4 regions of the Bradyrhizobium sp. I71 genome follow, and region 3 is predicted to be linked to each of the others. Evidence: predicted binding sites of a transcription regulator. Region 3 holds the regulator's gene; each other region holds the start of a gene.
What was found. The regulator LexA, encoded in region 3, represses DNA repair genes until DNA is damaged. The targets are predictions, from matches to a motif close to TGTTCNNNNTGTGTTCNG.

Region 1: recA (recombinase RecA) is a predicted target of LexA. The motif match lies at 4,007-4,024, and genes of this name have one in related genera.
Region 2: ruvC (crossover junction endodeoxyribonuclease RuvC) is a predicted target of LexA. The motif match lies at 2,079-2,096, and genes of this name have one in related genera.
Region 4: FJV43_RS36580 (single-stranded DNA-binding protein) is a predicted target of LexA. The motif match lies at 2,738-2,755, and genes of this name have one in related genera.

What each region holds. Positions count from the first base shown of each region.
Region 1 is NZ_CP059398.1:960,059-965,751, reverse strand. It holds gene FJV43_RS04840 (hypothetical protein) at 10-348, opposite strand; gene FJV43_RS04835 (choloylglycine hydrolase family protein) at 1,210-2,310, shown strand; gene FJV43_RS04830 (transporter) at 2,473-3,447, opposite strand; gene FJV43_RS37140 (hypothetical protein) at 3,628-3,759, shown strand; gene recA (recombinase RecA) at 4,099-5,187, shown strand; gene FJV43_RS04820 (hypothetical protein) at 5,293-5,693, shown strand, end outside.
Region 2 is NZ_CP059398.1:2,414,568-2,420,260, reverse strand. It holds gene FJV43_RS11975 (methyl-accepting chemotaxis protein) at 1-966, opposite strand, end outside; gene FJV43_RS11970 (YebC/PmpR family DNA-binding transcriptional regulator) at 1,171-1,917, shown strand; gene ruvC (crossover junction endodeoxyribonuclease RuvC) at 2,127-2,654, shown strand; gene ruvA (Holliday junction branch migration protein RuvA) at 2,895-3,512, shown strand; gene ruvB (Holliday junction branch migration DNA helicase RuvB) at 3,509-4,567, shown strand; gene FJV43_RS11950 (DUF6869 domain-containing protein) at 4,665-5,534, shown strand; gene FJV43_RS11945 (metallophosphoesterase) at 5,640-5,693, shown strand, end outside.
Region 3 is NZ_CP059398.1:7,825,597-7,831,289, forward strand. It holds gene FJV43_RS37100 (alpha-hydroxy acid oxidase) at 1-613, shown strand, start outside; gene FJV43_RS37105 (HAD-IA family hydrolase) at 643-1,266, shown strand; gene FJV43_RS37110 (hypothetical protein) at 1,433-1,639, shown strand; gene glp (gephyrin-like molybdotransferase Glp) at 1,848-3,059, shown strand; gene lexA (transcriptional repressor LexA) at 3,236-3,937, shown strand; gene FJV43_RS37125 (hypothetical protein) at 4,423-4,857, shown strand; gene FJV43_RS00005 (ComEC/Rec2 family competence protein) at 4,978-5,693, opposite strand, start outside.
Region 4 is NZ_CP059398.1:7,714,495-7,720,187, forward strand. It holds gene gyrA (DNA gyrase subunit A) at 1-1,704, opposite strand, end outside; gene FJV43_RS36580 (single-stranded DNA-binding protein) at 2,087-2,581, opposite strand; gene FJV43_RS36585 (outer membrane beta-barrel protein) at 3,022-3,789, shown strand; gene FJV43_RS36590 (outer membrane protein) at 4,030-4,716, shown strand; gene FJV43_RS36595 (hypothetical protein) at 4,719-4,916, opposite strand; gene uvrA (excinuclease ABC subunit UvrA) at 5,000-5,693, shown strand, end outside.

The sequences.
Region 1 (5,693 bases), 970 kb from region 3:
CGGGTGTTCTCAAAGGAGATGATCATTCACTCTGCGGCGCATCTGATGACAGAAGCTCTCGACGAACTGGGCAAGCGATTCGAAATTGACGAGAAGCCTTTCGGCCTGCACCCAATCGTCCGAACCAGGGGCGAATGAATCCATCAATCGCCTTTGCCGGTCGGCGCGCGCACGGCATGTTGCAGCCTTGCTTTCGACGAACTCGAGTTGAGCGCAGTCCCGGCCAAGCTTGTCTTCTTCCTCGATCAGCAGCTTTGTGATCGTTGACCGCGCATGCGTCGAGATGTCCGGGATCTTCAGCAGGTCCAGGTAGTGGTCCACGTTTGCAGAGGCGATGAATCTTTCCATGGAGCCACTCCCTTACCGCACCTTGCAGGTACCATGCTGCTACGCGAGCGCTGGATTGGCGAGTCGATTCTGGAATGTGGTGTCCCCGTATGAACCCGGAAAAAAATACGGGGTCCGATTCACATTTGTTGTGGCAAGGATTTGTCAACCGGGAAAAAATGGAAGTCCGGGGCTGGCTAAGCCATTTCATTTCGGAATCATTGAAACCCGGACGCATGAGGGGCCGTTGTCCCAGAGCAGCGGCCCTTCGCGTTTGACGCCCGCTGCAGGTGAATGAGTCGCAGGTGCGCCACCGTACGGAACTGGAATATCTGACGTCGATCCTGTGAGTCGAAAAAGGCCGCCAACTGAGGCGGCCTCTTTTTTTTCAGCGTCTGCCGTTTGATCTTAGCGGCGCATCGGAGCCTGATGTTCCCGCTATCCAGCTGCCTAGCGTGGCTCAAGCGAGCCGCAGTCGCGCTCGCACTTGGCGCCTTTGGCGTGAGCGAGCGGCTCGCATGCTTTCGAACGAAGCCTCTGAACCCCTCGCGCTTGGCGCGAGCCTGATCTGCAACCTTGTCCAGTTCACCAGGCATCGCTCGCTTCGTCGACGCATCCAGCGCATCTGCGGGAACGAGCTTCGCCTGAGCCAGCCGGTCCAGGCCGATATGGAGCAGGATCGGCGAGGTCGCGACGACTGGCGCCAGCGCGAGCGGCACCGGGATGATTCCGAACCAGGAGAGCTGCCGAGTCGGGCAATTAAGCTCCGATTCACCGCAGCGCTCCTTTTCGGCGCAGAACGCGATGAGAGGCCGCGCATGTTCACGATTGTTGCGGCTCCGTCCACCTATCAAGACCCGCTTCAACAAAGGAGACAGAGGCATGATCAAGTGGGGCCGGGGATTTGTCAGGCGGGGCATTGCCGCTGTCTTGGCGGGCACGATGGCGGCGGCAGCGCCGGCGCAGGCCTGCACCAACATTCTGCTGCTGGCGGCCGACGGCACGCCCGTTTATGGCCGCACCCTGGAGTACGCGCTGGAGACCCAGTCCGACGTCGTCGTCGTACCGCGCAACCATGAATTCATCGGCACGCGTCCGGCCAAGATGGCGGCCCCGAAATGGAGCAGCCGCTACGGCTTCGTCGGCGTCATGAGCTTCGGCCAGCCCTTCGTCTCGGACGGCATGAATGAGAAAGGCCTCGCTGGCGGCGCACTCTATTTCCCCGGCTTTGCCGGCTACACACCTGTCGACAAGGCCGATCCGAGCACGGCGCTCGCGCCCTGGGAGTTCCTGACCTGGGTCCTCTCGAACTTCGCGACAGTCGCGGAGGTCGAGGCGGCGCTCGACAAGGCGGTGATCGTCGACCTGCCCGCGCCGATGGTGAATTTCACCCTGCCTTTCCATTTCCCGATCCATGACGCCACCGGCGCCTCGATCGTGATCGAGCCGATCGACGGCAAGTTCAAGGTCTATGACAACCCGCTCGGTGTCCTCACCAACTCGCCGACCTTCGACTGGCATCTCACCAATGTCCGCAACTACGTCAGGATCTCGCCGGTCGGCGCTGCCGCGCTCAAGATCGGAAGCAAGAGCTTCGAACCCTTCGGCCAGGGCTCGGGCCTGCTTGGCATTCCCGGCGATCCAACGCCGCCCTCGCGCTTCATCCGGGCGCTGGGCTACGCCGCTTCGGCCAAGCAGGTTGCCGACGGCCCGCAGACGGTGCGCCTCGTCGAGCACATCATGAACAATTTCGACATTCCGATCGGCTTCATCGACTCCGCGGCGAAGGGCGGCGAGCTCGAATACACGCAATGGACCTCGATCGCCGATCTGCGTGCGAAGAAGTACTACATCAAGGGCTACAGGGATCAGGTGCTCCGGACCGTCGATCTGATGAGCTTCGACCTCGACGCCAAGGGTCTGCAGGTCGCACCCTTCAAGCTCAACCTGACGCCGCCGCCGCTCGAGTTCAACAAGTCCTGAGGACGACGGCCGTTCGTCCCGAACAGCGAGGGCCGCGCGATGGCGCGGCCCCTTTTCATGGCTAAAGCGCGATGAGATTTGGATGAAACGTCATCGCGCTTTAGGTTGTTGCTTACGCATGATCTTTCCGGAAAACCGCTTCGCACTTTTCCGGATCATGCTTTAGCGTGCCGCAGTGAGGGGCAGCGCCACGGTGAGCAAACCCACGGTCCCGCAGGCGCGATTCTCGGCCTCGAACTCGCGCAGCACCTTGATCCGCGCCGAGACAGGCGTCGTCCCCGCCTCGAAATTATAAGCGATCGTGCCGCCGAGCGCCGTCACGCGCCCCTTGAAGGCGCCAAGCGTGGCGCCGGCGCCGCTGTCGCCCGTGAGCTGCTGGTAGTGATAGCCGATGACGCCGGCCGAGAGCGCGCTGGTCAGCGCCTTCGAGGCCGCCCACTCGACGTGGAATTCGGTGCCGGTCCGGTAGTCGGTCGCGTTGTTGGTGCCGTTGAAGGTCATGCCGACCGCGGTGGACAGATCGATCCCGGTGTCGGGATCAAACCAGGTCAGGGCGCCGGACAGATCGCTCGCCCAGCGGTGGAAGGCCAGATTGGCGAGCTCCCCGTCGCGATAGTCCCCGACCGGCATGTTGACCATGACGCCCGTGGTCCAGTGGAATTTGCCCGAATGCCAGCCGAGCATCGCAGAGACCACGGGGTCGCCGACGACCGTCGCACTGTCGCGCAGCGCCTGGTTGATGACCTGTTTCGTCGCGGGCGCGTCGTATTCGACGCCTGCCGAGACGCGGACATAGCCGACAGGCATGGTGGCGCCGACGGCGAGATTGCCGCCGAGAAACTGCCAGGGCGTCACCCAGGTCCCACTCAGGAAATCGGCCCGCACCTGACTGCGGACATCCGCGACGATCCGCCCGCCCGCCGGCAGCAATTTCTTCGCATCGAGTGACGCGTCGTAGACATAGGTGTCGCTCTCGAAATAGACCCCGGGCGAGGCCAGATAGCCCGCCATCGGCCCGCGTCCGCCGAGCAGATAGAAACCCGCCCCGTTCTCGGCCGCGACCGCCTCCTGTCCAGCCAGGCCGCACGACACCATCGCGCCGAGCACAAAGCCCGCACGCACCGCCCGTGACATCATGCGATGCCACCGGGCTCGCCCCTTAAGCATAAACCCCCACCCCTCTTCACGCGCGGATCAGCCATCCGAATCATCGCCACGATAGCGTGTTCCCGACCGCGTGAAGCAGGAGAGTGTGAGACTGTGCACTCATAGATGCGAGGGGCTGGCCTCTCCGGCGAGCATAACGACCGCAGCTCCATGACTGCGAAGCTCCATGACTGCGACCGGGCGATGACAGGTCTCATCGATGAAGACGAGGCGCTCGGGACAGTAAACGCGATGGAGGTCCCTTTTGAACAAAGACGAAAAAACGAAGAGGCCGCCAACTGAGGTGGCCTTACTCTGCCAGTTTGAACTTCGATCCAGCTGGCACTAGAACGCGGGCGGCCTTAGCCAAGCCGGGAGAGTTTGACTTGGCGAGGCGATCAGCTGGGGCGCCGTAAAATGCGCAGACGGGTTTCTCCCGCCCTCCCAGCACCAAAAGTCCAAACTGGGCCACTCCCAAAATCAAACCAGGCCACTGCGGTCGGAAACAGGCCAGCACCCGCATCTTCCGCAAAAGAACATATTGCGAACCTGGAACAAATAGGGTACATTGCTTTTATCGCCGAGCTGCCTCGCCAATTGTTTGTCCCTCACGCGAATCCTCGCCATAAGGAGCACGACCCAATGTCCGCAACTGCCTTGCGTATCGTCGAAGGATCTTCCATGGACAAGAGTAAAGCTCTGGCCGCCGCGCTCTCGCAGATCGAGCGCCAGTTCGGCAAGGGCTCGGTGATGAAGCTCGGCAAGAACGACCGGTCCATGGACATCGAGGCGGTGTCCTCCGGCTCGCTCGGGCTCGACATCGCGCTCGGTATCGGCGGCCTGCCCAAGGGACGTATCGTCGAGATCTACGGGCCGGAATCCTCGGGCAAAACCACGCTGGCGCTGCATACGGTGGCGGAAGCGCAGAAGAAGGGCGGCATCTGCGCCTTCATCGACGCCGAGCACGCGCTCGACCCGGTCTATGCCCGCAAGCTCGGGGTCAACATCGACGAGCTCCTGATTTCGCAGCCGGACACCGGCGAGCAGGCGCTGGAAATCTGCGACACGCTGGTGCGCTCGGGCGCGGTCGACGTGATGGTGATCGATTCGGTCGCGGCGCTGGTGCCGAAGGCCGAGCTCGAGGGCGAGATGGGCGATGCGCTGCCGGGTCTGCAGGCCCGCCTGATGAGCCAGGCGCTGCGCAAGCTCACGGCCTCCATCAACAAGTCCAACACCATGGTGATCTTCATCAACCAGATCCGCATGAAGATCGGTGTGATGTACGGCTCGCCGGAAACGACGACCGGCGGCAATGCGTTGAAATTCTACGCCTCCGTCCGCCTCGACATCCGCCGCATCGGCGCGATCAAGGAGCGCGACGAGGTGGTCGGCAACACCACCCGCGTCAAGGTGGTGAAGAACAAGCTGGCGCCGCCGTTCAAGCAGGTCGAGTTCGACATCATGTACGGCGAGGGCGTCTCCAAGATGGGCGAGATCCTCGATCTCGGCGTCAAGGCCGGCATCGTCGAGAAGTCCGGCGCCTGGTTCTCCTATGACAGCCAGCGCCTCGGTCAGGGCCGCGAGAACTCGAAGGCGTTCTTGAAGGCCAACCCCGACATCACCGCCAAGATCGAGACCGCGATCCGCCAGAACTCCGGCCTGATCGCCGAGCAGATTCTGGCCGGCACGCCGGAGCGCGACGCCGACGGCGAGGAGCCGGCGGACGAGTAAGCTTCGACCAACGAAAAGTTTTTCGCGAGGAGCGGGCACTGAGGACGTTGAGTTGCCGACGTCTTCGGTGCCCGTTTCGTTTGGCGTGAGGAAGGACGCGTCGAGATGAAGCGTGTGATCTTGACCAGCTCGTCCGGCGTCGGTCTTGCCCACGCCGATCGCGCCGACATGGTCGTCCCCTTCATCTATCGCTTCGCTTCCGGGCCACTTCCCACGGCTGACCACCTCAACAGCTATCTCGCCTCCAGGTGGTGGTCTAACGGGATGCACTGGTCGGATTGCGTCGGCGTCCGTCAATCGCCCCTTCTCAGGCGCCAGGATCGGGCGGGTGCGTTGCTCTGGGTCTGCGAAACCTACGGGGTCGATCTCATCGAACTGTGGTTCGATCCTGAACCCAATAGTCAATTGCAGTTGATCTGGCTCCTCGATTACTTGCGTTCCGAACCATCCATCACGGAGAAGCTGAGATTGCGACGCGTCGATTTCGATCTGCGCGGAGCAGATCC
Region 2 (5,693 bases), 2.4 Mb from region 3:
GGTCTTGCGGCGGTCGGCGTGCTCGCTCTGGCCGAGCAGCACGGCGCAGCGCGATTTCAGCTTTTGAGCAAAAGTGGTAACGGCCTTGCCGGCGCTGGCGACGCTCTCGCCATGGGTCTCGGCCGCCTTGGTCGCGGCATCGATCTCGGCCGCGCTCTCGCCGACCGAGATGATGAACTCCGAGGCGCTGGCGGCATTTCCGGAAACTTCGCTGGTCGTGGCGTTCTGCTCGGCGACCGCGCCGTTGACGGTGTCGAACACCGGGCGGATCGCCTCGATCGCCTGCGAAATGCGGTGCACGGCATCGGCAGAGCCGGCGGCGTCGCGCTGGAGCGCGTCGATCTTCCTGGTGATCTCTTCCGTCGCGCCCTGGGTCTGCACCGCGAGCGCCTTGACCTCGGTGGCGACGACCGCAAAGCCTCTGCCCGCATCGCCGGCGCGTGCGGCCTCGATGGTGGAGTTGAGCGCGAGCAGCGTCGTCTGCCGCGCGATCTGCGCGATCAGATTGACGACATTGCCGATGGCGGCGGAGGATTCGCGCAGGCGCTCGACATTGGCGCGGGCTTCCTGCGCCGCGGCGCTGGCCTCGTCGGCGAGCTTGCCGGCATTGCGGACCTGCGCGCCGATCCCTTGCGCGGACTGGGTGAACTTGTCGGCGGCATGGGCGAAGGTGGAGGCGGTCGACTGCGCCGCGTTGGTCCGGCCGGTCAGGGCGTCGGTGCGGTCGCGAATGGCGGCAAGCGTCGCGGCGGTCGCCTCGGCGCCGCCGGCCACCGAATTGGCGGCGCGTTCGAGCTGGCGGATCATCGCGCCCAGCTCGAGTTCCAGCAGTTCCAGGATTTCCCGGGCCGAATCACTTTCGGCGGCCGGCGCGGTCGCGGAATGGGCCGCCGGCTGCGGAGCCTCCAGGGCTGTCGCAGGCGCAGCCGGGTCCGGCAGACGCTTCCGAAATAATCCGAACGCCATCGGGCCTCTCTTGTCGGAGAACGGTCGGGCGCTATTTTCGCAGTCCGGAATGAAATCAGGGTTAACGGTGCCTGACCTCTAGGCACGGGCGAGTACGGTGTTACCTTAAAGTCGTAGAGCCTCTTTCATTCCGGTGGGTTGGCGGCCTATAAGGCCGCGCTTCCCACGCTCACCTTGGCGCACGATTCCTTAACGAGACCACGCATGGCCGGACATTCCCAATTCAAGAACATCATGCACCGCAAGGGGCGGCAGGATGCCCAGAAGTCGAAACTGTTCGGCAAGCTGGCGCGGGAAATCACCGTCGCGGCCAAGCTCGGCACGCCCGACCCCGCCATGAACCCGCGCCTGCGCGCCGCCGTGATCGCCGCGCGCCAGGAGAACATGCCGAAGGACAACATCGAGCGCGCCATCAAGAAGGCGCTCGGCAGCGATGGCGAGAACTATGACGAGATCCGCTACGAGGGCTACGGCCCCGGCGGCGTCGCCGTCATCGTCGAGGCGCTGACCGACAACCGCAACCGCGCCGCTTCCGACATTCGCTCCTTCTTCACCAAGTCCGGCGGCAATCTCGGCGAAACCGGCTCGGTGTCCTTCATGTTCGACCGCACCGGCGTCATCGAATATGACCGCAGCGTCGCCTCCGACGACGCCATGCTGGATGCCGCGATCGAGGCCGGCGCCGACGACGTGGTCTCGGGCGAGAACGGCCACGAGATCTACGCCTCGACCGAAGGCTACCGCGACGTCGCCAAGGCGCTGGAAGCCAAGTTCGGCGAGCCGCGCAAGGCCGCGCTGATCTGGAAGCCGCAGAACACGGTCACCGTCGATGACGAGACCGGCGAGAAGCTGCTCAAGCTGATGGACCTGCTCAACGAGCACGACGACGTGCAGCAGGTCTACGCCAATTTCGAGATATCGGACGCGCTGGTCGCGAAGATGGGCGGGTAGGGCTCGCGTGTCCCGGACGCGCTGCAGCGTGAAACGCTGCTGCGCAGAGCCGGGACCCATCGTTCTCCGGGTCCAGACGCCTTCTGGGCCCCGGTTCAGCGTCGCGGCACTGCGTGCCGCGCTACGCCCGGGGCACGAGACCGCCTTTCCCCTGTTACTTCCGTTCTGTTTCTGTTTCCCCCGCGGCGGCCAGCCGCTATCACTGGCCCATGACCGCGCTCCCGATTCGTGGCCCCGTTCGCATCATCGGCATCGACCCCGGCCTGCGCCGCACCGGCTGGGGCGTGATCGAGGCCGAAGGCAATCGCCTGATCTACGTCGCCTGCGGTTCGGTGGAGCCGCCGGACGATCTGCCGCTGTCGAGCCGCCTGCTCGCGATCCATGAAGGGCTCGCGGCCGTTCTCTCCAACCACCAGCCGATGGAAGCGGCGGTCGAGCAGACCTTCGTCAACAAGGACGGCGTTGCCACGCTGAAGCTCGGCCAGGCCCGCGGCGTCGCCATGCTGGCGCCCGCAATGTTCGGCATCTCTGTCGCCGAATATGCGCCGAACCAGGTCAAGAAGACCGTGGTCGGCGCCGGTCACGCCGACAAGCAACAGATCGCGATGATGCTGAAGATATTGCTGCCCAAGGCCGAGCCGCCGTCCGCGGACGCCGCCGACGCGCTCGCCATCGCCATCACTCACGCCCATCACCGCCAGAGCACGGCGCTGCGGCTGAAGGTGGCGGGTCTCTAATGCGCGTTGTGAGGCACAGATGAGCCGCATGGACGGTGTGCTCCCTCCCCCCTTGTCGGGGAGGGTCGGGGAGAGGGGTAGCCGCAGCGGCGGTGCCGCCGTCATTGACGAGCCTGGCGCGCAGTCCTCACGCCTTCGAGACAATCCCCGTGTGGCACCCCCCTCCCTGACCCTCCCCCACAAGGGGGGAGGGAACGGACAGATGATGCCGTGCGTCCTTCAAGCGATGGGTGCGCAGCGATGATCGGCAAGCTCAAGGGCCTGATCGATTCCTACGGCGAGGATTTCGTCATCCTCGACGTCGGCGGCGTCGGCTACCAGGTGCACTGCTCCTCGCGCACGCTGCAGCATCTGCCCTCGCCCGGCGAAGCCGCCGTGCTGTCGATCGAGACCTATGTCCGCGAGGACCAGATCAAGCTGTTCGGCTTCCGCACCGACCAGGAGCGCGAATGGTTTCGCCTGCTCCAGACCGTGCAGGGCGTCGGCGCCAAGGTCGCGCTCGCCGTGCTCGGCACGCTGGCGCCGGCCGATCTCGCCAATGCCATTGCGCTGCGCGACAAGGCCGCGGTGGCACGCACGCCCGGCGTCGGCCCCAAGGTCGCCGAGCGCATCGTCACCGAGTTGAAGGACAAGGCGCCGGCCTTTGCCAATGTCGATCCCGCCGTCGTGCATCTCGCCGGCGCCGTCGACGACCAGCGCGCGCCGCGCCCGGTGGCGGATGCGATCTCCGCGCTGGTCAATCTCGGCTACGGCCAGCCGCAGGCCGCCGCCGCCATTGCATCGGCGTCGCGTAGTGCGGGCGAGAATGCCGAGACCGCGCAGCTCATTCGTCTTGGCCTGAAGGAGCTCGCGAAGTGAGCGATCCCAAGGCCAGCCGCATGGTCACTCCCGAGCGCCGCAGCGACGATGTCGGCGATACCGCGCTGCGTCCGCAATCGCTGTCCGATTTCGTCGGCCAGCAGCAGGCGCGCAAGAACCTGTCGATCTTCATCGAGGCGGCGCGCAAGCGCGGCGAGGCGCTGGATCACGTGCTGTTCGTCGGGCCGCCCGGCCTCGGCAAGACCACGCTGGCGCAGATCGTGGCCAAGGAGCTCGGCGTCGGCTTTCGCGCCACCTCGGGGCCTGTCATCGCCAAGGCCGGCGATCTCGCCGCCCTCCTCACCAATCTCGAAGAGCGCGACGTGCTCTTCATCGACGAGATCCATCGCCTCAGCCCGGCCGTGGAAGAAGTGCTCTATCCCGCGATGGAGGATTTTCAGCTCGACCTCATCATCGGTGAGGGGCCCGCCGCGCGCTCGGTGAAGATCGAGCTGTCCAAGTTCACGCTCGTCGGCGCCACCACGCGCGCAGGCCTTTTGACCAATCCGCTGCGCGACCGCTTCGGCATCCCGGTGCGGCTGAATTTCTACACGATCGAGGAGTTGGAGAGCATCGTCAGCCGCGGCGCGCGCGTGCTCAATGTCGGCATGAGCGCGGACGGCGCCAACGAGATCGCGCGCCGGGCCCGTGGCACGCCGCGCATCGCCGGCCGCCTGCTGCGGCGCGTCCGCGATTTCGCCTCGGCGGCCGATGCCGCCACGATCGACCGCAAGATCGCCGACCACGCGCTGAGCGCGCTCGAGGTCGACGCCGCCGGCCTAGACGCCATGGACCGCCGCTATCTCACGACCATCGCGCTCAACTATGGCGGCGGCCCGGTCGGTGTCGAGACCATGGCCGCCGCGCTGTCCGAGCCGCGCGATGCGATCGAGGACATCATCGAGCCCTATCTGATCCAGTGCGGCTATCTGCAGCGCACTCCGCGCGGCCGGCTGCTCACCTCGCACGCCTTCCGCCATCTCGGTCTCGCCGAGCCCAGCCGCGATCCGTCTCAGTTCGGCCTGTTCGGCACCGATCCGTCCGAAGACGACTGACTGCCGCAACCGGTGAACCCGCCGGTTCAATCCCATTACTAATCCGATGTGCGGCGCACGGCATCGCCGCTCTCGCACACGGATTGGAGTAGGAAGAATGGGGCTGACGGGCGACGCTGGATTGCTCGAGGTCATCGCGGCTGCGCCGCAGCTGCAGACGCCTGATGAGACGGAGGCGTTCCTGGACCCGATGCCGCTCGGCGAGCTGGCGTCGATGTGGTGCGCGCTTCAACGCGTCAGCCGGCGCGACCAGGTCGGCAGCATCTGGGCCTTGAAACTCTATTTCGACCGTCTGCCGCACCGCCGGCCGCAACAGGCGCTCGATCTCGTGCTGGAGGTGCTCAAGTCCGAGGCCGACAAGCCGACCGTGATGCAGCTCAACGACAAGTTCCTGCTGTCGCTGCTCTACGCACACGGCGAGGAGGTGATCGCGCGCATCGAGCACGAGGCCGGGCACAATGACCGGTTGCGCTGGCTGCTCGGTGGCGTGCATGTCGATCCCGACGACCCCTTGATGTCGCGTATTGCAGGACTTGCCGACAGCAAGGCCTGGCAGGCCGATCATCTGGCGCAGCGCACGCCGCGCGAGCCGCTCGATTTCGCCAACATGTCGACCGCCAGGCTCGCGCGCGCCTGGGTCGAGCAATATTCCAGATCCGAGCGCGACCGGGACGACAATCTGTTCGCGATCATGGATTTCGAGCGAGACCTGCGCGAGGACGATCCCGATAGAATGATCGATCTGATCCTGGAAATCCTGAAGATCGAGGCCAATCCGGTGTTGCTGTCGCTGCTGGCAGCAGGTCCCCTCGAAGATGTGATCAGCGCCGGCACGATCGACCGCATCGAGCGCGAGGCGCGTGTCAATGAACGTTTTCGCGATCTGCTCGGCGGTGTCTGGTACTACCGGGTGTCGGACGAATTGAAGACGCGGCTGGATGCGCTGGTTGGCGAAAGCCATTGGTGATGCCCGTGCAGGCGTCTGCACGAGGATGCAGACGATCTGCACGAGCGCATCCCAATTCTGCTTCAATCGCGTCGCATCGAGAAGCTGCATCAGAAACGGGCTTCCATGATCACGCGCCGTCATCTCATCCGTTCCATCGGCGGTCTGTCCGCCCTCGGC
Region 3 (5,693 bases):
GACCGTCGACACCGCCCATTACAGCCGTCGTGAACGCGACATCGCCAAGCGCTACGTTCGCGAGAGCCGTCTGCGCGCCACCGGCGGCGATTTCCAGAAGGGCCTGGAGTGGCGGACCGTGAAGATGATCAAGGACAAGTTCAAAATACCGCTGATCCTCAAGGGCATTGCCACCGCCGAGGACGCGCTGATCGCGCTCGATCACGGCGTCGAGTGGATTTACGTCTCCAACCATGGCGGCCGCCAGCTCGACCACGGCCGCGGCGCCATGCATGTGCTGCCTGAAATTGTCGATGCCGTGAAGGGCCGCGCCAAGATCATGGTCGACGGCGGCATCTGTCGCGGCACCGACATCGTCAAGGCGATCGCGGCGGGCGCGGACCTCGTCGGCATCGGGCGGCTGCAATGCTGGGCGCTGGCGGCGGCGGGCGAAGCCGGTGTCACCCGGATGCTGGAACTGCTCGAGGACGAGGTGCTGCGCTGCCTTGGCCTCCTGGGCGCCACCTCATTCGCCGAGGTCGACAAATCCTGCCTGCATCCGGCGACCGCCACCAACGCGCCCAGCGTGTTCAGCGCGTTCCCGCTGTTCGACCATGAACCCTATCGCTACTGACTTGCCGATACTGAAGTGAAAAGGACGCAATGACATCGCTTTCTCCCGGCAGCGCGGATGCGCTTCTGTTCGACCTCGGGCGCGTCGTGCTCGACATCGACTTCTCCAAGGCGATCGCCTGCTGGGCGGGACATGCCGGTTGCCAGCCCGAGGCCATCGTCGCGCGCTATGCGCGTGACGAGGCCTACCGGCTGCACGAGATGGGCAAGATCAGCGACGAGGACTATTTCGCCTCGCTGCGCGCGTCACTTGGAATCGGCATCTCGGACGCGCAGTTCCTGGAAGGCTGGAACGCGATCTTCGCAGGCGAGATGCCCGACATCGCCGAGCTGTTGCCGCGCGCGGCGAAGCAGATGCCGCTCTATGCCTTCTCCAACACCAATCGGCCGCATGTGGACTATTTCTCAAAGGAATATGCCGGCGTGCTCGGCCACTTCCGCGAGCTGTATCTGTCGTCCAGCATCGGCCTGCGCAAACCGGACCCGGAGGCGTTCGACCACGTCGTCGCCGCGATCGGCGTGCCGGCCGGTCGCATCGTATTCTTCGATGACCTCGCCGAGAACATCGAGGGCGCGCGGGCGCGCGGCTTGAACGCCGTGCACGTGACGTCACCCGGCGACGTCGGGAATGCGTTGAGGGCGCTTGGCATCTGAATGCCAGGCAGTCGCCGCGACAGGTCATGCCCGCGGTTCCCGGAGCCAAATTTGCAGGAGATGAGGAACCGAGCCGCTTTGTGCATTTTTGTACGGAGTTCCGGGAACGGAGTACCACCCTTCGGACTCATGAGTCCGTTGGGACTTCTACATCGGATTGATCGACGTGCTGGGCAAAACCTATCTCACCAAGCAAGCCTCTCTCCTGCTTGAATTCGCCAGAACCACCTCGGATTCTGACCTTTCCGCCAAGCTGATCAGCAAGGCGGCCGACCTGAAGTCCCTGGCCGATCCGCTGCCTGACAAGGATCCGAATCCCAGAGCTCCCGACGTCGCACCGGATGTCGGTCCGAGCGATCCGGCAGGACGTTGACCGATGTCGGCCGTGGCGCTCGTCATTCTCGTCCTCGCCATGGCTATCCTCGTGCCGGTCTGTCTCGCCTTCAGGATCATGCCGCGGCGGACGTGAACTCCCGCCGCCGCGACGGAAATCGCGCCGGATAAATCATCCTGCGTGCTGCTTTGCCTCGCGCCTGCACTCGGCTAGAACTCTCGCCAACGATTTGCAGGAGTTTCCGCTCGTGGCCCTCATGCCCGTTTCTGACGCGCTTGCCGCGGTGCTGGCGGATGCAGAGCCGCTACCTGAAGAGATGGTTTCCCTCGATGAGGCCTACCATCGCGTGCTTGCGCGCGACGTCGCGGCGCGGCGCACGCAGCCACCGCAGGCCATGTCGGCGATGGACGGCTACGCCGTGCGCGCGGCTGACGCGGCAACGGTCGATTCCAGGCTGGCGGTGGTCGGCGAGGTCGCGGCGGGTCGCCCGTTCGCGGGAAGGGTTGGCCCCGGCGAAGCCGTGCGGATCTTCACCGGCGGCGTCGTTCCCGACGGCGCCGATGCGGTCGTGATCCAGGAGGACACTGTCGCGGAAGGCAAGCTTGTCACGATCAAGGAAGCCGCGATTTCCGGGCGGCACATCCGCCCCGCCGGTGTCGACTTCCGCGAGGGAGACGTGCTGCTCCGCAAGGGAAGCCGTCTCACGGAGCGCGATCTCGCGCTGGCCGCCGGAATGAATCACCCGCATCTCGCCGTCTGCCGCCGTCCGAGGGTCGCGATTCTCGCCACCGGCGACGAGCTGGTGATGCCCGGCACCACGCCCGGTCACGGCCAGATCGTCTATTCCAATGGCTATGCCCTGCACGCGCTCGCCCGCAGCGCGGGCGCCGAGACCATCGACCTCGGCATTGCCGCCGATACGCTGGAGGCCACTTCCGCCGGCATCCGTCGCGCCCGGGAGAGCGGCGCCGACATCCTGATCACGACCGGCGGTGCCTCGGTCGGCGACCACGATCTGGTCCAGCAGGCGCTCAAGGACGAAGGCATCTCGATGGCGTTCTGGAAGATCGCGATTCGGCCCGGCAAGCCGATGATGCACGGACGGCTCGGCGCAATGCGCGTGATCGGCCTGCCCGGCAATCCCGTGTCGTCTTACGTGTGCGCCTTCCTGTTCATGGTGCCGTTGATTCGCGCCCTGTCGGGCCGTTCAGTGATTCATCATCGCCGCGAGCGCGCCGTGCTGGGCCGCGATCTCGGTGCCAACGACCAGCGCGAGGACTATCTGCGTGCGCGCCTGGAACAGCGTGACGACGGCACGCTCGTCGCCCTTCCCGTCAGCCATCAGGACTCCTCTCTGCTTGCGAATCTCGCTGCGGCGCAGGTACTTCTCGTGCGCGCACCGTTCGCGCCGAGGGCCGAGGCCGGCACGCCTTGCGAGGTGCTGCGCCTGCCGGTGTGAGCTGCACGGCCACACGCATGGCGCGAGCTTCGCTCTGTTCACCGTAAATTAAGCAGTTGCGGAACACATATCGAACATATAGTGTCCGTTCATGATTTGTTTCGAACGTGTAGCAGCTTATCGCTGACTTCCTCGTCTCGGAATTGAACGACATCAACCGGGGGATTTTGGTCGAGATGTTGACGCGCAAACAATACGAGCTTCTGCGATTCATCAGCGAACGTCTGAAGGAAAGCGGCGTGCCGCCGTCCTTCGACGAGATGAAAGATGCGCTCGACCTGCGCTCGAAGTCAGGCATCCATCGCCTGATCACTGCGCTTGAGGAGCGCGGCTTCATCCGCCGCCTGCCCAACCGCGCCCGCGCCATCGAGGTGATCAAGCTGCCCGAGTTGCAGGCCGCCGCCGGCAGTCGCCGCGGCTTCACGCCGAGCGTCATCGAGGGCAATCTCGGCAAGGTCCGCACGACCTCCAGCCCGCCTGTGGACGAGGGCGAGCGTCCCGTCGCGGTGCCCGTGATGGGCCGCATCGCGGCCGGCACGCCGATCGAGGCGCTGCAGACCCGCAGCCACACCATCAGCGTGCCGCCTGACATGCTCGGCTCGGGCGAGCACTACGCGCTCGAAGTGCGCGGCGATTCGATGGTCGAGGCCGGCATCCTCGACGGCGACATGGCGCTGATCCAGCGCAACGAGAGCGCCGATACCGGCGACATCGTGGTGGCGCTGATCGACGACGAGGAAGCCACGCTCAAGCGCTTCCGCCGCCGCGGGGCCTCTATCGCGCTCGAGCCCGCCAATGCCGCCTATGAGGTCCGCATTCTTCCGCCGAACCGCGTGAAGATTCAGGGCAAGCTGATCGGGCTTTACCGCAAGTACTGAGCGGTCGTTCGATATCTATTGGAGCGGATCACTGTCCGCTCCGGCTGGATGGTTTTTCCGGTTCTGCTCAGATTGTCCGGCCCCCTCTTTCGGCGCCATCCTCGACACGCCGCACGACGCAGCATCGCTTCGCGGGCCTGAGAGTTCGAGGACACGTGATGCGCCAGACTTTCCATGGACGATGTTGCGGCGCCGATCGCAGCATCAGCGACGTAAGCCGTTGCCATACAATCGCACCGCCATTCGGCAAGCGAGCTGGCAATGCTCTGGCTGGTCGGCGCCGCGAGGCGCCGACACGCGCCTTCCGAATACACAGGCGTCGGCTTTGTTCCTATCGAATCCGGGAAAGATAATGTGATCGCGGCTTGCGGCGTCCAGCCGCAGATTTGCCTACAACGAAGCAGAGCGTTGCGTGCTTCCACCCTGATAGAGGCCTGCGCCTCAAAAAGAGGTGCGGGTTGCTATCTTCGCATGAGGAGCACCCGATGTGTGACTACAGCCTGCATGCTGTCGCGACGCGCCCCGCCGAAGTCGGCGAGACGATAGTCACGACGACCTTCCGCGGCACCTCGACGCGCGGCTTCGCCTCCGAAGCCGATCTCTCCGTCGCGGTCTGCTTGCTGCCGGGAACGGAGCTCGCCTTCGCGGACAACGTCCGTTACGACAATCGCTGGATCTGGACGCGCACCGTGAACTCCCGCGTCGGCAAGTTCGGCAAGATCGACCCGCACATTCCCGATCGCCATCATGACGCGATCGAATTCCCCGACGGCAAATACGTGCTGGTGACACAGCTCGTCGAAGGCCAGCGCGCGACGGTGCTGCAACTGCCGGTGACCCAGCCGGTTGGCGAACGCGAGCACAAGCCGCAGATCGTCGCCGACACGCGGTCCACGATCACGCGCCTGCCGATCGGCTGACGTCGTCGCCCCCGGCCGATGGTCGTGGGCCAGGAATGAAATGCCATCGCCGGCCGAGGCCGGCGAGATGGTATGGTTTGCGTCCTGCGAGATCCCGACCGACCTCTCCCGCATCGCTCCTCAATCGTCCGCCTGCAAGTCCGTCTCCGATGGCGTTGCGTCCCGGTTGCGGGGCACGGCCGTCTTCGGCGCAAGGCTGCCGTCGAAATCCCCCTCGCCGGCGCCGGCCGGCAGCCAGGGGCGGCTCGTGCCTCTCGCCCTCACCGCCCGAACCGAGAAGCCGTCACCGCTCTGCGTCAGAGCCAGCGCGCCCTGACTGGCGAGCCGCGGCCTGTCGACCACCATCGCCGCGCAATCGGGCGGCGTGGGCCGCGCCGTCACCACCAGCGCGGCGCGGCTGCAATCATCAGCCAGAGCGTCGATGCGCAACGCCAACGCGACAAGCCGTCCGTCCGCGAGCGGCGTCACGCAGCCGGACTCGTCACACGACACACCGTCGGCCAGCGAGGCGCTGCCGGCATCGCGCGGATCGGCATCGGCAGCCAACCATTCCCTCAGCAGGAAGCCATCCTTGCTGGCGCGGATCACATGCAGCCGCCCGTCCCGGCCCCGCACGGCGACGCTCGCGCCATCCCCGGCAATCAGGATGTCGGGCTGCCGCACCGACATCGCCCAGAGGATCGCGGCAAGCAGCACCAGGGCACCGGACCAGCGCAGGGGCGTGCGCAACAGCCCCATCACGATGATCCCGAGGCTCGCCGCGATCAGCGGCGCGATCCCGAATGCGGGAATGCGGCCGACTGCACCGGGCAGTGCCGCCACCCAGCGCGAGACCG
Region 4 (5,693 bases), 110 kb from region 3:
GCGGCCCTTGCCGCCGCGGCGCTGCGCGCGGTAGGCCGACAGCGGCACGCGCTTGACGTAGCCGGCGTGGGAGACGGTGACGACCATGTCCTCGCGCTGGATCAGGTCCTCGTCCTCGACCTCGCCTTCCTGCTCCATGATCACGGTGCGGCGTGGCGTGGCGAACTCCGCCTTCACCTCGGCGAGCTCAGTCTTGATGATGCCCAGCACGCGCTCGCGCGAGCGCAGGATGTCGAGATAATCGGCGATCTCGCTGGCGAGCTTGTCGAGCTCGTCGCGGATTTCGTCACGGCCGAGTGCGGTAAGGCGCTGAAGGCGCAGATCGAGAATAGCTCTCGCTTGTTCCATCGACAGCCGGATCGTGCCATCCGCACTCATGCGATGACGCGGATCGTCGATCAGCGTCAGCATGTCCTCGACGTCCCGGGCCGGCCAGTCGCGCGACATCAGGGTGTCGCGGGCGGTAGTCGGGTCGGGCGAACTCCGGATAACGCGGATCATCTCGTCGATATTGGCGACTGCGATCGCGAGACCGACCAGGATATGCGCCCGATCGCGCGCCTTGGCGAGCAGGTACTTGGTGCGCCGCGTGACAACCCGCTCACGGAAGTCGACAAAGATCGCCAGCAGCTCCTTCAGATGCATGATCCGCGGACGGCCGCTGTCGAGCGCCACCATGTTGACGCCGAAGCTCGTCTGCAGCGGCGTGAATCTATACAGCTGGTTCAGCACCACATCCGGCACGGCGTCGCGCTTCAACTCGATGACGACGCGGTAACCTTCGCGGTCGGATTCATCGCGCAGGTCGCCGATGCCCTCGATCTTCTTTTCCTTCACCAGCTCGGCGATGCGCTCGACCATCGTCGCCTTGTTCACCTGGTACGGAATCTCGGTGATGATGAGCGCCTCGCGCTCCTTGCGGATGGTCTCGATCGCGACCTTGCCGCGCATGACGATCGAGCCGCGGCCGAGGTGATAGGCGGCGCGGATGCCCGCACGTCCGAGAATGACGCCGCCGGTCGGGAAGTCAGGTCCCGGCACGATGTTGATGAGCTCGTCAATAGTGAGCGCAGGGTTGTCGATCAGAGCGACGCAGGCGTCGATGACCTCGCCGAGATTGTGCGGCGGGATGTTGGTCGCCATGCCGACCGCGATGCCGCCCGCGCCGTTGACGAGAAGGTTCGGGAACTTGGCCGGCAAGACCGATGGCTCGGTCTCGTTGTTGTCGTAGTTCGGCTGGAAGTCGACGGTGTCCTTGTCGATGTCGGCCAGCAGAGCCAGCGCCGCCTTCGTCAGGCGCGCTTCGGTGTAACGATAGGCGGCCGGGGGATCGCCGTCGACCGAACCGAAATTGCCCTGACCGTCGATCAGCGGCACGCGCATCGAGAAGTCCTGCGCCATGCGGACCATGGCGTCGTAGATCGACTGGTCGCCGTGCGGGTGATACTTACCGATGACGTCGCCGACCACGCGGGCGGACTTGACGTACTTCTTGTCGGGCGTGTGCCCCTGCTCGTTCATCGAGAACAGGATGCGGCGGTGTACCGGCTTCAGTCCGTCGCGCGCATCGGGCAGCGCACGTGCCACGATCACGCTCATGGCGTAGTCGAGGTACGACTTCTTCATCTCCTCGAAGATGGAGACGGGGCGAATGTCCGAGGGTTGCGCCGGCTGGTCGCCGGGCTTGTTGTCGTCGTCAGCCAAGGGGGAATCCGGTGAGATTTTGTCTGGGAATCATATAGCGCATCGGGGGGCGGATAACCACCCTCGCGGAGGGCCGAGAAGCGCTTTTTCCGCTTATTTTTCCAATGGCTTACGGCTTAGAGCAGGATATCTCGGACAGCCCCGGAAATGGCTCCGCGGAACCGCCGCCATGCCCCAGAATCCGCGCAGCCAGGGAGGCCCCGCGAGCCCCGTTCGCAGCAGCCGGGGGGCCGCGACGGTCCATCTCCCCGATGTCGGACGATTTGAGTTCAAGCCGAACATGAAGCGGGCCCGGAAAACCCGAGCCCGCTCCATCGATTAGGCGGAATTACTGATACGAAACGCCAAGCTCCGTCCGCTCGGCGTCTCTCGATCCTCGTCCTCAGAACGGGATATCGTCGTCCATGTCGCTGTTGCGGCCGCCGCCGGCGGCGACGGGACGGCGCGGTGCGCTGCTGACGGGACCGGAGGAGCCGAAATCGCCGCCCGGCTCGTCGCCGAAGCTGCCGCCTCCTCCGCCGCCACCGCGGCCATCGAGCATCGTCAGCGTCGAGTTGAAGCCCTGGAGCACGACCTCGGTCGAATACTTCTCGACGCCGCTCTGGTCGGTCCATTTGCGGGTCTGCAGCGCGCCCTCGATGTAAACCTTGGCGCCCTTCTTCAGGTATTGCTCGGCGACCTTGCAGAGCCCTTCATTGAAGATCACCACGCGATGCCACTCGGTCTTCTCCTTGCGCTCGCCGGTCGCCTTGTCACGCCATGTCTCGGAGGTCGCGATGCTCAAATTCGCGATCGGCCGCCCGTCCTGGGTGCGGCGGATTTCAGGATCCTTGCCGAGATTTCCAACCAGAATGACCTTGTTGACGCTTCCCGCCATCGCCTGTCTCCACTCCGAATGCCACTGAATTTCAAAAGGGCGAATCCCGCTGCCCGCGTTCCTCTGCGCCCCGTTGACGCGACCCTATACGCTTGCGGACACCGATCAGCCCGCCACCCCCAAGGTTATCCCCACATATAGCATCCCGCCCGGCTATGTTCCAGATTTGTTCTTCGCGCCAAAAGCACTGAACAGATACTGGTCACACGCCGATGGCGCGGACCCCGGATGGAACTTTTCCGGGTTCCCGCGGAGGGCAAAAACCGCTTAACATTCATCAAGTTGGAGCCACTTCAATCAGTAGGCGAGTGTGGCATTTCGGAGACGGATTTTGCCCTTTCCTTGGGCTATCGTTGCCTTGGAATTAGTTCATATGGGCGTCGCGCCTGATCAGCCCGCTTCGGGGACTTCGAGAAGCGGGCGAAACTGGGGAGACTGCAATGAATAAGATTCTTTTTGGTGCAATCAGTGCAATGGCGTTGGGGCTGGCGGCCCCCGCAAGCGCGGCCGATCTTGCCGCCCGTCCCTACACCAAGGCTCCAGCGCCGGTTGCCGCCATCTACGACTGGAGCGGCTTCTACATCGGTATCAACGGCGGCGGCGGCACAAGCCGCAAGTGCTGGGACTTCGTGACCCCGGCGACCGGCGTTCTGGTCGGCGAGGGCTGTCACAATGCGACGGGCGGCACCGTCGGTGGCCAGGTCGGCTACCGCTGGCAGTCGACGAACTGGGTGTTCGGCTTCGAGGGCCAGGGCAACTGGGCCGATTTTTCCGGCGACAACATCAGCGCGGTGTCCGGCCTTCGCAACCAGTCCACGATCGACTCTTTCGGTTTGATCACCGGGCAGATCGGCTATGCCTGGAACAACGTGTTGCTCTACGTGAAGGGCGGCGCCGCCGTCGTCGGCGATCGCTATCGGACCTACGATGTGGCGACCGGCCTCGAGTTCGACCGGGCCAACGAGACCCGTTGGGGCGGTACAGTGGGCGTGGGCGTCGAGTTCGGATTTGCGCCGAACTGGTCGGTCGGCTTCGAGTACGATCACATCTTCCTGGGCCACCGCACGATCGACTTCACCGGATCCGGCAATTTTGTCACGGCTCCGCTCGGTGTTTTCACTGCCTCCAATCGCATCGGCCAGGACGTCGATATCGGTCTCATCCGGTTGAACTATCGCTGGGGCGGCCCGATGATCGCAAGGTACTGATATCTCGCTGATATTGTTGGAGAACAAAGGCCGGCCTTGCGCCGGCCTTTCTTCTTTGGGCGCGTATTGGTTGCCGGGAAAACGAGTCAGTAACCATTACCTTTTGCGTCGTTGTGGCTTTTCGGAGACACAACTTGCGGCTTTGGTGGTGTAAGCACAACCTCAGTTGGGCCGTTGAGTCCGCTGCCCTTCCGGTCACGGAAGGCAATAACAGAAACTGGGACTGGGATTTAGTTAAAGATGAAGAAAGTTTTGTTGGCTTCGGCCTGTTTGTTCGCTCTTGCGGCCCCCGCTTCGGCTGCTGATCTCGCAGCCCGCCCCTACACCAAGGCTCCTGTGGCCGTTGCCTCAGTCTACAACTGGACCGGCTTCTACCTCGGTATCGTCGGCGGCGGCGCCTGGCAGGACGCTTCCGACATCAAGATGAAGGGCGGCTTCGTCGGCGGCACCGCCGGCTACAATTGGCAGACCGGCAACGTCGTGTTCGGCATTGAGGCGGATGGCGCCTGGGCTGATGTCAGCGACTCGATCACGGGCGCAACCGTCGTTCCCGGCTTCGGTGTTGCGACTGCTACGCTGAACTCCAAGATTGACGCGATGGGCACCGTGCGCGGCCGTATCGGCTGGGCTGTCAACAACGTCCTGTTGTACGGCACCGGCGGCTACGCCTGGGTCGACAACAAGATCACCGTCTCCGCACTCGGCCTCAGCGCGTCGGAGAGCAAGTTCCACTCTGGCTGGACGGTCGGCGCTGGCGTCGAGGCGTTCTTCGCACCGCAGTGGTCGGTCAAGGGCGAGTACCTCTATCGCAGCCTCGGCGGCGAGGACTACTTCTCCGGCGCCCTCGCCACCAACACGCTTGAGATGCACACCGTGCAGGTCGGCGTGAACTATCACTTCGGCGCCCCGGTCGTCGCCAAGTACTGATCTTAAGTACGGATCGCGACCGACGTCATATCGTCACGAAAGGCCGGCGCCAGCGCCGGCCTTTTTGTTTTGCCGGACACTTCGCTCGAAGTGTCCGCTCCTGCTGCCAGATGCCGCCAGCGCGCCAACAATCCGTTGACGATTCGCAAGTCGCACTGGAAATCCGCCGCCGTTCTTCCTACGTTCGCTGCCATACCCATCGGCGCCGTTCCCGGTTCCGGGCGAAGCGCGCCTTCAACATTGGCGCGATCGCGCGTCTTTGGATTCCTTAAGGACCAGCGGGATGGACGAAGTGATCAAGGCGAAGCGCCAACAACAGAACGCGGGCTCCAGCCTGCGCGCAATTACGATCCGTGGCGCGCGCGAGCACAACCTCAAGAACATCGACGTCGAGATCCCCCGCGACAAGCTGGTGGTGTTCACCGGCCTCTCCGGTTCCGGCAAATCCTCGCTCGCCTTCGACACCATCTACGCCGAGGGCCAGCGCCGCTACGTCGAATCGTTGTCGGCCTATGCCCGCCAGTTCCTCGAGATGATGCAGAAGCCCGACGTCGACCAGATCGACGGCCTGTCGCCGGCGATCTCGATCGAGCAGAAGACGACGTCGAAGAACCCGCGCTCCACGGTGGGCACGGTGACCGAGATCTACGACTACATGCGCCTGCTCTGGGCCCGCGTCGGCGTGCCCTATTCGCCGGCCACGGGCCTGCCGATCGAGAGCCAGACCGTCTCGCAGATGGTCGACCGCGTGCTGGCGCTGCCCGAAGGCACCCGCCTCTATCTGCTCGCGCCGGTCGTGCGCGGCCGCAAGGGCGAGTACAGGAAGGAGCTTGCCGAATGGCTCAAGAAGGGCTTCCAGCGCGTCAAGATCGACGGCACCTTCCATGAGCTCGCGGAAGCGCCGACGCTGGACAAGAAATTCCCGCACGACATCGACGTCGTCGTCGACCGCATCGTGGTGCGCGCCGACATCGGCC